Regions from separate parts of the Apibacter adventoris genome, predicted to be linked through region 1. Evidence: riboswitches for the same ligand, from Rfam matches in the RefSeq annotation. Region 1 holds a riboswitch; the other holds the start of a gene.
What was found. A riboswitch is a leader RNA that binds a small molecule or an ion and turns the genes downstream of it on or off. The one in region 1 is predicted to bind cobalamin.
Positions count from the first base shown of each region.

Region 2: linked by a shared signal. The riboswitch ahead of C4S76_RS05480 (TonB-dependent receptor) and the one ahead of metE (5-methyltetrahydropteroyltriglutamate--homocysteine S-methyltransferase) in region 1 are both predicted to bind cobalamin.

Region 1 is NZ_PSZN01000002.1:174,644-182,500, forward strand. Features, by position in the region: gene C4S76_RS01525 (AMP-binding protein) at 1-1,246, shown strand, start outside; gene metE (5-methyltetrahydropteroyltriglutamate--homocysteine S-methyltransferase) at 1,495-3,804, opposite strand; cobalamin riboswitch at 3,980-4,163, opposite strand; gene C4S76_RS01535 (NADH:flavin oxidoreductase) at 4,225-5,331, opposite strand; gene C4S76_RS01540 (SIMPL domain-containing protein) at 5,347-6,081, opposite strand; gene fbaA (class II fructose-bisphosphate aldolase) at 6,181-7,248, opposite strand; gene tpx (thiol peroxidase) at 7,375-7,857, opposite strand, start outside.
Region 2 is NZ_PSZN01000010.1:46,141-53,997, forward strand. Features, by position in the region: gene creD (cell envelope integrity protein CreD) at 1-1,016, opposite strand, end outside; gene C4S76_RS05460 (winged helix-turn-helix domain-containing protein) at 1,088-1,390, opposite strand; gene C4S76_RS05465 (hypothetical protein) at 1,405-2,004, opposite strand; gene C4S76_RS05470 (hypothetical protein) at 2,354-2,587, opposite strand; gene C4S76_RS05475 (MerR family transcriptional regulator) at 2,608-2,940, opposite strand; cobalamin riboswitch at 3,030-3,232, shown strand; gene C4S76_RS05480 (TonB-dependent receptor) at 3,360-5,384, shown strand; gene C4S76_RS05485 (YncE family protein) at 5,396-6,499, shown strand; gene C4S76_RS05490 (NADH-quinone oxidoreductase subunit N) at 6,778-7,857, shown strand, end outside.

The sequences.
Region 1 (7,857 bases):
CAAAAAAATGGTGGCTAAAGTTGCTAAATATTGTAATGAACTAAAAAATACTATTTTTTTTGATGAAACATGGGATGAATTTTTAAAATCAGCATCTTCTGTTTCAGATGAAAAATTAGAATTATTTGAAAATTCCGTTCAATTCGATCAGCCGGTAAATATACAATACACATCAGGCACTACAGGTTTCCCCAAAGGGGTTACTCTTTCACATCATAATCTTATAAATAATGGTTTTTTTGTAGGAGAAAGACTTCACTATTCAGAACATGATCGAGTATGCATACCTGTACCCTTTTACCATTGTTTTGGTATGGTCATAGGTAATTTAGCCTGTACTACACACGGAGCTTGTATGGTTGTTCCTGATGAAAGTTTTAATCCGGTTTCAACACTAGAAACCGTTGAAAAAGAAAAATGCACTTCCCTATATGGAGTGCCTACTATGTTTATAACAGAATTGCAACTCCCAAATTTCGATGACTATGATTTATCATCATTACGTACAGGAGTAATGGCAGGCTCTCCTTGTCCAGTAGAAATAATGAAACAGGTACAATCTAAAATGTTTATGAAAGAAGTATCTATTTGCTATGGAATGACAGAGACTTCTCCTGTTTCTACTCAAACTATAATTGGTACCTCAATAGAAAAGCAAGTAAGTACCGTAGGTACTATTCAAGATCATTTGGAAATAAAAATTATAGATCATGAAACGGGTGAAATAGTAGAAAGAGGTGTTCCCGGAGAAGTTTGTACACGTGGTTATTCTGTGATGCTCAAATATTGGAATAACCCTAAAGCTACCAATGAAGTAATTGATGAGGCCCGCTGGATGCATACAGGAGATTTAGGTGTTATGGATGAGGAGGGATATATTAATATATCAGGAAGAATCAAAGATGTTATAATACGTGGAGGAGAAAATATTTCTCCTAGAGAAATTGAAGAATTTTTACACACATGTCCTGCTATAGAAGATGTTCATGTAATTGGAGTTCCCAGTGAAAAATTTGGTGAGGAAATTATGGCTTGGGTAAAAGCAAAAAATGACGAAGTGGTGACTAAAGATAGTTTAACTCGCTTTTGTAAAGAGCAAATTGCACATTATAAAATACCTAAATATTGGAAATTCGTAGATGCTTTTCCTATAACAGTAACAGGTAAAGTAAGAAAGGTAGAAATGAAAGAAATTTCAATAAAAGAGCTTGGGCTTGAATCTATTGCAAAAATTAAAACTTCATAAATAAAATATTTTCAACTTTTTACTTATAAAAAAGCCAAATCTGCTTTTAAAAAATCAGATACGGCTTTTTATATTTATTCTATAATTCTTATATAATTTATCTATAGATTTTTTTCTCTTTGATCATGTAATTTAAATTTATTTTTTTAATAATCCATTAAATTTAAATGATTAACTATATTATAATTTTACAAGACGCCATACCGAGATTACAATTTTATTTTATATTTTTTATCTATTAAATATTATTACATTATTAATTGTTTTCTCATTTCAGAAGCTGCCAAGACCATTTCTTTTAATGCCTTTTCTGTCTCTTCCCAATTACGTGTTTTAAGTCCACAGTCCGGATTTACCCATAACCTTTCAACAGGAATTACTTTACTCGCTTTGTCTAAAAGTCGTTCCATTTCCTCTTTAGAAGGAATTCTTGGTGAGTGTATATCATATACTCCTGGTCCTATATCATTAGGATAATTAAATTTTGAAAAAACATCTAATAGCTCCATATTAGAACGTGAACATTCAATGGTTATAACATCTGCATCCATTTCCGCTATATTTTCAATAATATCATTAAATTCAGAATAACACATATGGGTATGTATCTGAGTTTCATCTTTTACACTACTTGATGATATTTTAAAAGATTTTACAGCCCATTGTAAATATTCTTGCCAATCAGATTTTCTTAATGGAAGACCTTCCCTGATCGCAGGTTCATCAATTTGGATAATTTGAATTCCTGCTTTCTCTAAGTCTTCTACCTCTTCTTTTATTGCTACCGCAATTTGATTACATGTTTCTGAACGTGGTTGATCATTACGAACAAAACTCCATTGCAAAATAGTTACCGGACCTGTTAGCATTCCTTTTACTTTTTTGTCAGTTAATGATTGAGCATAGGTAGACCATTGAACAGTCATCGGTTCAGGCCTTGAAACATCTCCATAGATGATAGGTGGTTTTACACATCGGCTACCATAACTTTGAACCCATCCATTTTTAGAAAAAACAAAACCTTTTAATTGTTCTCCAAAATATTCGACCATATCATTGCGTTCAAACTCACCATGAACTAATACATCTAATCCTATTTTTTCCTGAATACGAATTGCTTTTTCAGTTTCTGCTCTTAATAATTGTTCATATTGCTCTGCACTTATTTGTTTTTTTTTGTATTGAGACCTCCAACTGCGAACCTCTTTAGTTTGTGGAAATGATCCTATCGTAGTTGTGGGTAATATAGGTAGTTGTAAAATATAATTCTGTTTTTCTTTCCTTATTGGAAAAGTATTTTCTCTTTTAATTTTTAAATTTATATCGGTTATTTTACTTTTTATTCTTTGGTCATGAATTAAATCTGATATTTCTCTATTTCTATGTGCTTTTATATTTTCTTTTAGTAAAGTAGTATTAGGTTCTGAATTTCCTTTTTCAATAAGTTTTTTTAAAGAAGCTAATTCTTCTATCTTTTGCTTTGCAAATGCCATCCATTGTTTAATCTCTGATGTAAGGATTTCTTCGTTAGTCTCTAAATCCAAATCACATGGAGAGTGTATTAAAGAACATGATGGAGCTATCATAACATTTTCTTCCCCTATTTTTTCAATTGTTTTGTGTATTGTTTTTAAAGAATGCTGATAATTATTTTTCCATATATTTCTTCCATCAACAATACCCAAAGATAGTTTTTTACCACTAGGAATTTTTTGTAATATTTCATCTAATTGTTGCGGACAACGAACTAAATCTATATGAATTGCCTGTACTGGTAAGGATAAAGCTAAGGTTGTATTGTCCTTTAAACCTTCAAAATAAGTAGCTACTAATTTTTTAAGAGTTGGAAACGTTTTATTTATTTCTTCATATGCATATATAAATGCTTCTTTTGCAGTTGAATCTAAATCTAAGCCTAAGAATGGTTCATCAAATTGAACCCATTCCACTTGTGCTTCTTTTAGCCTGGTAAGAATATCAATGTAGACAGGTAACAAATTTTTTAGTAAATCTAATTTATGAAACCCTGTTTCTTTTTCCTTTCCTAATAATATAAAAGATACAGGTCCTATTAATACAGGCTTGGTTTGTATACCTAAATTTTTTGCTTCTAAAAATTCATCTACAATTTTTGTAGAAAATAAATTAAATTTCTGGTCTTTAGTAAATTCCGGAACAATGTAATGATAATTAGTATCAAACCATTTAGTCATTTCCATTGCTTTTATGTCTAAATTATTTTTTTGATATCCCCTAGCCATTGCAAAATATAAATCAATTTCCGAATTTGATTTATCCAATATTACTTTATGGTATCGCTTAGGTATAGCTCCTAGCATCAATGACATGTCTAATACATGATCATAAAATGAAAAATCATTAGATGGAATTAAATCAATACCAGCTTTTTTTTGCAATTCCCAGTTGGATTTACGTATTTCAACTCCTGTACGTATCAGTTCTGTAACTGATATTTTTCCAGCCCAATATTTTTCACTGGATTTTTTTAGTTCTCTGTTACTACCAATTCGTGGATAGCCAAGGTTGTTTGTCTGCATTTTTTAACTTTTTAAAGGATTAACTATAAAAAGTTCTTTTGCTAAACTTCACAATGCTCTATATTTATGAAGAGAAATAGAATTACATTATAACTAGAATTATAATACAAAATTTATCATATAATAATCCCTATTACAATACACATCCTGACTCTTAACTTTATACCGCGAAAGCATTGTCAATTCAAAATAGGCAGGTCTCCTGGCTTATAACATTTTTACCATCCTTCTCGCTATTTGCAATGGAATGCTAAGGGTAAAAACTTTTTTTATTACTTACAGTTGCGCGTCAGCTCATGATTTTCACATGATTCCCTATTAATTTGCAGTTAAGCAAAACCTAATTTTAGTTGATAAAGAAATTAAGGAAAGAACTTAACTCAACAAAGATAGTAAAAATAAATATTGATTATATATTTTTTAAAATAAGGTTTTTAAATACTCTTTTTTAAAGTCTTTAAAATCATGAATATTATTATTTTTAACTTTTATAACCCACTCCGGGTCTGCTAATAAGGCTCTACCGACAGCTATTAGATCAAATTCATTTTTTTGCATTTTATTTAATAACTGTTCTATAGACCCTGCATTAGGCTGAGAAGATTCACCTTTAAAAGTACCTAAAAAATCTGATGTTAATGCCACTGATCCTACAGATATAGAAGGTTTATGAGTTATTTTTTTTGCCCAACCGGCAAAATTTAAATCAGAACCTTCAAATTCCGGCTCCCAAAATCTTCTTTGAGAACAATGAAAAATGTCTATTCCGGCTTCTGACAAAGGTAATAGCCATTCTTCCATTTCTTTAGGATTGGTTGCTATCTTAGCTGTATAGTCCTGTTGTTTCCATTGAGACAATCGTATAATAAGAGGGAAATCTTCTCCTACAGCTTTTCTAATAGCTTTTATAACGGCTATGGCAAAATGAGTTCGCTCTCCAATGTTCTTTCCTCCCCAATGATCGGTTCGTTTATTCATCTTTTCCCAAAAAAACTGATCTATTAAATAGCCGTGAGCCCCATGAATCTCTACTGCATCAAATCCTAGGTTTTTTGAATTTAAAGCGGCTTCTGCATAGGCGGATATTGTTTTTTGAATATCTTCCTCTGTCATTTGTATTCCGGATTTTTGTTCCGGATTAATATAGCCAGAAGGTCCTTCCATCGGAACTGAGGGTCTCCAGTTTTTCATATATGGAACAATTCCCATATGCCATAACTGCGGGGCTATTTTTCCTCCTTCTTCGTGCACTCTATTCACTACTTGTTTCCATCCTTCCAATGATTCTTCACCATATATATGAGGAACATTGGGATCGTTAGATGCTGAAGCCCTATTAATCACTGTTCCTTCCGTAATGATCAATCCGACATCAGCCCTAGCCCTTCTGGCATAATATTCTGCAACTTCTGTTGTTGGAACTCCATTCGCAGAAAAGAAACGAGTCATCGGGGCCATAACAATTCTATTTTTCAGATCTAATTTAGAACTGTTGAATTTCTTAAATAATACATCGGATTGATTCATTATTATTCTACATTTTTATTTAACTTCATAATCTAATCTAATGGTTATACTTGCTGTCTTGTTTTTAGAAGAAGTATTAAATGTTCCTCCCCAGGAATAATCTTCGTCTGATGAGTTTTGTGCAGTAATTTGAAAAACTCCTAAGTTCGCCTTTTTTAAATTGCCTAACTTTCCTCCTGCATTAACTGCAATTTCTTCTGCTCTTTTTCTAGCATCTTTAGTGGCATCCGCTATCATCTGTATCTTAAGATCTGCCAACTTGGTATAGTAATAAGAGGGAGCTCTAGAATACAGTTCAACTCCGTTATTAATTAATTCTGTAATCTGGCGGGAAAGGTTTTCCACTTTTTGAACATCTTTAGACTCTATTGATACGGTTTGCTGCAACTTATATCCTGTAAAAATTCTCTGACTGCCTACATCATAACCTTTATAATCATATTCCTTGTCAATATCTACGGCAGAAAAAACAATATCTGCTTCTGCGAATCCTTTAGACATAAGATATTCTTTTATTTTTTGCCTGTCTTGTTCTAATCCTACATAGGCTTCTTTTAAATCCATATTTTTCTTAGAAAATCCTCCATTCCACACTATAAGATCTGATACAAAATCTTTAGTTCCCGACCCTGTCACGGAAATAGAAGTTGTTTTATTTTTATTTTTAATAGAATTCCCTAAAAAGTAGGCTGCTAAAATTATAGATAAACCTCCAATTATTGCTGTTATTAAATACTTTGATTCTTTCATAGTTTTTAATTTTTAATTAAGTATAGATTATAATTTATAAATGTACAAAAAAAAGACTCCCGAAATCATGGAAGTCTTTTTTATTTTTAATATTATTTTTTATAAAGTGTTGATATTATTTAAATCTTCAAAAGCTTTTTCTAATCTTTTAGAAAAAGAATCTTCAGCTTTTCGAACCCATACTCTTGGATCATAATATTTTTTATTAGGAGCATCTTCTCCTGTTGGATTACCTACCTGAGATTTTAAGTAATCTATATTTGTTTCCACATAATTTCTTACTCCTTCTAAATAGGCAAATTGTAGATCTGTATCTATATTCATTTTAATTACCCCATAACTAATGGCTTCTCTTATTTCTTCTAAAGAAGAACCTGATCCTCCATGAAACACAAAATTAATTGGCTTGGAAGTACCTCCAATCTGCTTTTGAATATATTCTTGAGAATTATGTAAAATTTTAGGTTCTAATTTTACATTTCCAGGTTTATAAACCCCATGTACGTTACCAAAAGCTGCAGCTATTGTAAAATTGGGACTTATAGCGTTTAGTGCTTGGTAAGTTTTATATACATCTTCCGGTTGGGTATATAGTTTAGAACTGTCTACATCTGAATTATCTACTCCGTCTTCTTCTCCTCCGGTTATACCAATTTCTACTTCTAAAGTCATTCCTATTTTAGCCATTCTTTCAAAATATTGGGAAGAAATTTCCAAATTTTCATTCAATGGTTGTTCTGAAAGATCTAACATGTGAGAAGAATATAAGGTTTTCCCTTCTTTTTTATAAAATTCTTCATTTGCTGTTAGTAACCCGTCTATCCAAGGTAATAATTTTTTAGCACAATGGTCTGTATGTAAAATTACAGTAGCACCATAGGCTTCTGCTAATGTGTGTATATGTTTTGCTCCTGCAATAGCTCCTAGTACATCTGCTCTTTGGGTTTCACTTTTAAATCCTTTTCCGGCATTAAATTGTGCTCCTCCATTAGAAAACTGTATAATAATAGGTGCATTTAACCTAACAGCAGTTTCCAACGCTGCATTTATATTACTAGAACCTATTACGTTACATGCGGGTAAAGCAAATTGTTTTTCTTTAGCATACTCAAATATTTCTTTTACTAATGAACCGGTTGCTACACCAGCAGGAAATTTTCTACTCATGATTTTTATTTTTTATTATTTTTTGATGTAAAGGTACAAAATAGTTGAAATATAATTATTTAATCAAACCTGAGTTTCCTCATAAAATATATCAAAACATTTTTTATTTTATTTAAATTTTTACATCTATTTTATTAGTGTTTTTAAAGCAGAATCATAATCCGGCTCGTGTGAAATTTCAGGAACTTGTTCTTCATATATAACTTTTCCTTTTTCATCTACAATAATAACTACACGACTTAATAGCCCTTTCATAGGTCCATCTGAAAACTCTAGTCCATAGTCTTTTCCAAATGAAGAACGAAAAGCTGAAAGCGTAATTACATTTTTCAATCCTTCAGCAGCACAAAAACGTTTTTGAGCAAAGGGTAAGTCCTTAGATATACACAACACTACTGTATTTTCTAATGTTGAAGCTTTTTGGTTAAATTCTCTCACTGACATTGCACATGTACCTGTATCAACACTTGGAAAAATATTTAATACTAATTTCTTTCCTTTATAATCTGATAATTTTTTTGGTGATAAATCTGCATCTATCAATGTAAAATCAGGAATTAGTGAACCCACTTTGGGCAAATTCCCTGTTGTATGTACTAGGTTTCCTTT
Region 2 (7,857 bases), on a different contig from region 1:
AGTATTGAATATTTAGCTACTCGATTTGTTTTGCCATATTCATCATTAGGCTGTATAATTTGTACCCAAAACTTAGCTTTTTGAAGATTATTTGTACTTTTTAAAATTTCTTCTGATTTCCGAGCCGGAACTGTCCATTCTATTTTTTTAGTTTTATTATTTATATTTTTTACTATGGGAGATTCGTTTCCATCAAATTTTAAATCTTTAATATCTGTTTGTAAACTAATTTTTGTATTTTTAGAGATAGGTAAAAAATTCAGAGAGTTCATTCCTTTTACAGATAGAGGTATCTCAATTTTAATATTATTAGTATCTGCAAGATTTACCGGAACTGCAAATTCGTCAATCCATTTAATTTGAATCGGCTCTTCTGAATCTTTTGAAGATATTTTTTCACCAGTATCTATAGTGCCATCTACTTCTGCTAAATATGTTTTCCCTTTTATAATAAAATTCAAATTTTCATTCAATCCGTTGCTGTCACTTATTCCAAATACTATTTTTGCTTTTTCCCATTCATAATTTATATCATTGTCTGCTTCTATTAAATTTTTATAATTAAAATCGGCACTTATATTCATTTTCGCTTGGTAAAGCATAACATCAAAAATTCCTCTATATTTTGGCAATGCATCTAAATTACCCATAATAGATAATTTATTAGGAGAAAGATACACATAATCTATTTTTATCTTTTTATCGGGGTCTATAATTTTATAGGGAACTTTTATAAATGGGCCATATAACGTTTGCTCTGTGCCAAATTTTGCTCCTACTTCATTTATTACTATTTCTTTTCTTTCTTTTCTTTCTTTTATTAAATTGAGTATAAAAGGAGTAGGAATAAGCATGATTAAAATAAGTACTATAACAATAAGTCCTTTAACCAATATATTTTCATTTATTTTTTGTTTCTTTTTTTGTAATGTCTTTTTAGTTTCTGAATTCTTATTAGCAAATAATTCATTTTTGGTTTGTAATTTTTGATCTTCTGGTTGATTTTGATTTTCCATGGTTATAAGTATTAATTTTAAATATTATATATAAAAGTACTTTGAATTACAAAGTATTTAGTCAAAAAAAATTATTTCATTTTTTTTATTATTTTTTCTAATGCATCTAAATGTTTGAGAAAAGCTTCTTTACCTTTACTTGTTGCACTATAAGTTGTATGAGGTTTCCTTCCTATAAATCCTTTTTTTACAGATATATATTCATTTTCTTCTAAGTTTTTCAAATGAGAGGCCAAATTTCCATCTGTTAATTGTAATAATTCTTTCAAATCATTAAATGCCAAGACTGAATTTACTGAAAGTATACTCATAATTCCAACACGAATACGATTATCAAATATTTTATTTAAACTATTTATATTAATAGGCTCCATTATATATTTTCTTTTCAATCATATTTTTTCCACAAAATTATACCATAAATTATATGTAATACCCCAAAACCTATAATCCAAAATATTAAAGAATAAGTGATGAAAAAAGTGGATAATATACCCAACATTATTTCTAATATTCCGACTATTCTTACTTCATCTAAAGTATCTCTAGATACTGTAAATAAAGACAATCCATAAAAAATTAAAGTAGCTGAAGGTATTAAAATTGTACAATTATAATTTATAAGAGCAATAGAAGCCATCCCACCAGTAAACAAGGGTATAGAAAAATTTATAAACATTCTTTTAAATACATGGTTTATTAGTTTTTCTCCCTTTCTTATAACTTTTCTTATTGAAAAATAAATTCCTCCGATAACGGCTAAAAATAAGGTGATCAATGCTAAATATAATAAAACATTATAAGAACTAGATTTGGATGGCGGAATGAAAGTTGTTTTTACTAAATAAATAGCAATAAAACCAGATATTAGGCCACATGAACCTATCCAAATCCCGCTCCAGCCACTCATACTTAAAAATTGAGAAGATTTCTTAATATAAGTTCTAATCTCCTGAATACTTTCTAAAGGGTTTAAATTACTATTCATATATAAAGTACTTTGAAAAACAAAGTTATAAATTATATTTTATATTTTTTTTAATTATATTGAAAAATATTTATTAAACTTTAAAATGTAAAATTTATAGAACAGAATTCTAATGAGTTATCATTATTATAACTAACAATAATTTTTAATATAATATATGAATATATAAGAAATTAAAACAATTGTTTCTTATATAAATATCTATATGAGCATGAGATTATACTATAACAAAAACAAAATTTCGTGTAATTAATTTAAAGTAAAATAATTAAATTGCAATATAATTTTTTATTTACAAAAAAACTGTATCAATAAGATACAGCTTTTTGATTGGATATATTAAAATAAATTATTCCTCTTCTTCTTCATATTTATCAATTTCATCATCACAAAAGTCAAATGCTTGTTGTATAAGATGATTTACTTCATTAGTTATTTCTTCTTCCTCACCTTCTAACTCATCAAACCATTCAACTTCTTCCTCTTCAACATTTAAAATAAACCTAGGAAACTCGGTGTGAACGACATATAAATCATCAGGAAAATCAGAGTTATCTGCCATTAAAAATTTTGGTAATTTCATAAATTATTATATTTATATTGTTAATCTTCAAGTAAATTTTTAAGTTTTAATAATTCGGATTTTACTGCTTGCAGCCTTGTTATAATTTCAATTTTTTTTTCTAAATTCTTTTCCGTTTGTAAAACCGTTCTTGCTCCCTCTAAAGTATAACCTTTTTCTTTAACTAAATGATAAATAATTTTTAGGTTATCTATATCTTTTGGCGTAAAAAAACGATCTCCTTTTTTATTTTTTTTAGGAGAAATTATATCAAATTCTTTTTCCCAGAACCTAATTAGAGATGTATTTACGTTAAAAGCTCTAGATACTTCTCCTATAGAATAATATAATTTATCTGGAAGTTGAATATTCATGCAACAAATCTATATTTTTAAATTTTGCAATGTGCTAATTTAACAAATTTATAAGAATTGAAAAATAAATACATTTTTAAATAATTTTTTTATATTTGTTGAGTTTTGGTGTTTTTTATATATAAAATATTAAACTTAATAGGGAATTTGGTGAAAATCCAAAACAGGCCCGCTGCTGTAAGCTTCTAAATAGTTTTAAGAATAAAAAAACAACCACTGAATAGCTTAATATTTGGGAAGGTTTTCTTAAAATGAAGTAAGTCAGAAAACCTGCCAATTCTGAAAATGATATAAGTTAAACGCTTTCGTGGAATGAAGCTAAAACATCTAAAAGTTTTTTACAGATTACTTTTTCTGTTTATATTTCATGTTAGCCTTTAATAATATATTACTTAATATTATAACAGATTGGCTTACAAATGACTAAATACAATTCTACAATTTTTTTAATATTTCTGTGTATCTGTATTCCTTGTTTAATTGTATTTTCTCAGGAAAAAAAAGATACTACACAAATACTTGAAATCCCCGAGGTCATTTCTATCGGAAAAATTGAAAAAAATGCAATTATTCCTTATCAAAAATTAGAGGGTAAAGAATTGGAAACTTTAAACAGCCTATCTGTAGCTGATGCGCTTAAATTTTTTTCGGGGGTTCAACTCAAAGATTATGGAGGAGTCGGTGGAATGAAAACCGTAAATATCAGAGGAATGGGAAGTCAACATGTGGGAGTTTTTTATGATGGTATTCAGCTAGGTAACGCTCAAAATGGGACCGTAGATTTAGGAAAATTTTCATTAGATAATCTAGAATCTATATCTCTTTACAATGGACAAAAAAGCGAAATATTCCAACCTGCAAAAGATTTTGGATCTGCAAGCAGCATTTATTTAAAAAGCAAAATTCCTCAATTTAAAGAACAGAAGAAAACAAATTTAAGTATGAACTACCGTTCCGGGTCCTTTAATTTAATAAATCCTTCTATTAATTGGGAACAGAAATTATCTGAATCTCTAAATTCATCTTTAAATTTTGAATATGTTAATTCCAACGGAAAATACAAATTCCGCCAAAGTGAAAGAGCCAGTAATGGATCGATCATATGGGATACCACAGCAATTCGTCAAAATGGAAATATAAACGCCTTTCGGGCAGAAGCTGGACTTTTTGGTAAATTATCTAAAGGAATATGGAATATCAAAGCTTATTATTATGATTCTGAAAGACAAATTCCAGGAGCAATTGTTAAAAATGTATACCATAGATATGAAAAACAATGGGACAGAAATTTTTTTATTCAAGGATCTTTAGAAAAAAAAATTACTTCTAAATATAAATTTTCTTTTAATGCAAAATATGCCTATGATCATACACATTACCTGCAAAACGATATTAAAAGCAAATATATAAACAATACTTTCAAACAGAAGGAATTTTATTTTTCATGGGTTCAGCAATATTCGTTTTTTTCATTTTGGGATGCCTCATTATCAGCAGATTATCAATATAACAGTTTAGATGCAGATCTTCCTTTTTTTGCATTCCCTGATAGAAATTCGGAACTAATTGCCGCAGCTACTTCTTTACATTTTTCTAGATTTAAATTTCAGGCTAGTTTGCTAGGTACTTATATTCAGGAAAAAATTAAAAAAACTTCTTTATCTCAAGCATCTCCAAACAAAAAGGAATATACACCTTCTGTTTTTATTTATTTTAAACCATTCAGAGCTTTAGATTTTGATGTTCATGCATTTTATAAGCGAATATTCCGAATGCCTACATTTAACGACTTATATTATACAGATTTCGGAAACTCTCTTTTAAGACCTGAATATACCACCCAATATGATGCAGGCATTAATTATAGCAAATATTTTAACTCTGGGATATTTTATCAGGTAGAATTAGAAACAGATGTTTATTATAACGAAGTTAGAGATAAAATTATAGCATATCCTAAAGGTCAACAATTTCGCTGGACTATGTTAAATTTAGGAAAAGTTCGTATACGCGGAATCGATATATCGGCCTTAACCTCCTACAAACTATACAAAAACCTATTACTAAATCTAAAAGCAACATATACCTATGAAGATGCTCAGGATATATCTTCCCCTACTCTATATAATTACAAAAATCAGATTCCATATATACCATGGAATAGTGGAAGTTTATTGATAAGTATTTTATATAAAAAATGGAATCTGAATTACAGTTTTATTTATACAGGAGAAAGATATAACCAGCCGGCTAATATTCCTGCTAATTATGAGAAAGAATGGTATACTCATGATTTCTCATTAACACATGATATTTCTTTAAAAATTATGAACCTAAAAGCAGGAATCGAAATAAATAATATTTTTAATAAACAATACGCAATTGTAAGAAACTATCCTATGCCCGGACGAAATTACAGGCTTTCACTTAAAATTAACATATAAAAATTAATAATATGAAACTAAAAAAATTACTTTTTCTTTTACTACCACTCTTTAGCTTAATAGGGTGTAATGATGATGATGATTGGAACAATTCTCCTCCAGTTATAAACAAACAATCTTCCGGTATTTATATTTTAAACGAAGGGGTATATGGACAAAATAATTCTACTTTAGATTTTTGGAATTTTAATACCGGCAAATATACCTTATCTTTTTTTACTCAAATAAATCCACAACAAGCAGGTTTAGGAGATACAGGGAATGATATTGCTGCTTATGGAAACAGATTATATATTGTTGTAAACGCTTCTAATTATGTAGAGGTTATCAATTTAAAAACCGGAGAGCATATAGGAAAAATTGAGGGTATAGCAAATGGACGAAATATCACTTTTCACAATCAATATGCATACATCACTTCTTATGCGGGACCTATGGTTGGCACTAAACAATTAGGGTATGTCTATAGAATTGACACTGCAAATATAAAGAATACGGAAGATAAGGTTGTTGTAGGTTATCAACCGGAAGGGCTTACGATTGCCAATAATAAACTCTATGTAGCTAACTCTGGAGGATATCTTACAAACTATGATAATAGAGTATCTATTATTGATCTCGATAGTTTTAAAGAAATAAAAAAAATAGAAGTGGCTACTAATCTTTCCAAAGTTAAAAAAGATAAGAATAATGTAATATGGATAACTTCCTTAGGAAATTATAAAACAATACCAGGAAGTATTTCTGCTATTGATCCATCTACGGATACTGTAATTAAAACTATAAATATTCCGGTAAGCAATTTTGATTTCTATGGAAATGAACTTTATTATTATAGCGTTGACTGGTCTACAAACCAACCTAAAAGTACTTATGGTAAAATCAATATTATTACCAAAGAAAAAATTTCAGGAAGTTTTATTAGTGAAGCAGATAAAAATAAAATTGAGTCTCCTTATGGTTTAGTTATTAATAAAGAGAATGGCGATATATTTATAGGAGATGCATCAAATTACGTCAACCCCGGAAAAATATTTTGGTTTGATAAAAACGGTAATTTAAAAAATTCGCAAACAACGGGTGTAATGCCAGCTCATTTTGAATTTTTAAAATAAATTTAAAATTAAGTATCTATTCTTCCACAAACTTATTTGTGGAAGATTTTTATTTACTTCCCTAAATTATTATTTTTTCTTTATTATAAATTAAAAGTGTTATTCACAATTATTATTTGATGCCGATTTGTTCTTTATTAAAGTCTGTAAATGAATATATTTTATTTGATAAATTATTCTTTTTTACTAGCACAAAATTGATTACTTAAATTTCGCACTTTGAATGAAATATATTAACTTTGCCTCCTACAAACTAGGTAAAGTAAATCGTAATTTAAATGAGTGTTATTATTATACTATTTATAACAGCTATTTTAGCGTTATATTCAGGAGTTTTAGGGACAGGAAAATACTCTCAGCCGATATCCATTATGGGTTTAATTATAGCTTTTATGGGTACTTTTTATGGAGATTTTTCTTTTTTTGAACAATATAAGTTTATGTTCAATTTTGATCATAGTGCTCAAATATTTACACAAATTTCAATTATCACTACTTTATTAATTTTTGCATTAGGGAGATTTGCTTTTAAATTGATAGACCACCATCAGGCAGAAATTTACAGCCTTTTATTATTTTCCCTTTGTGGAGGAATTATACTCTTTAGTTTTCAAAATCTTGTAACCTTATTCCTTGGAATAGAAATTTTATCTATTCCTCTATATGTTTTAGCCGGAAGTAATAAAATAGATTTACGATCCAATGAAGCTTCAATTAAATACTTTCTAATGGGGGCTTTTGCTACAGGTTTTTTGTTATTTGGAATAGCTTTAATATATGGTACTACCGGTTCTTTTGACATTTCTACTATCAGACAATATAGTATCAATACATTGCATTTTCCTACAATATATATTACAGGGATTATTCTTATGTTAGTAGGTTTACTTTTTAAAATATCTATTGCTCCTTTTCATTTCTGGGCACCGGATGTTTATGAAGGTTCCCCTTCTCTAATTACTGCTTTTATGGCTTCTGTAATAAAAATATGCGGTTTTGTTGCTCTATATAAATTATTAGAATTTGTTTTTGTAGGTCAACTGAACGATTGGCAATACATTATATTCTACTTAGCAATTATAACTTTACTTACTGCCAATATTATTGGTGTTTTGCAAAGGAATGCTAAAAGGATGTTGGCTTATTCAAGTATATCTCATGCCGGATATTTACTTCTTATTTATTTTAATTCGGATGCCAATTCTATATATATTTTAGCTTTCTATTTATTAGCATACTCTTTATCTACTGTTGGGGTATTTGCCAGTTTAATTTATATTGAAAGAGTATCACATGGTATGACTGATATATGTATGTTTAATGGTTTAGCTAAAAAACAACCTATTTTAGCATTAACT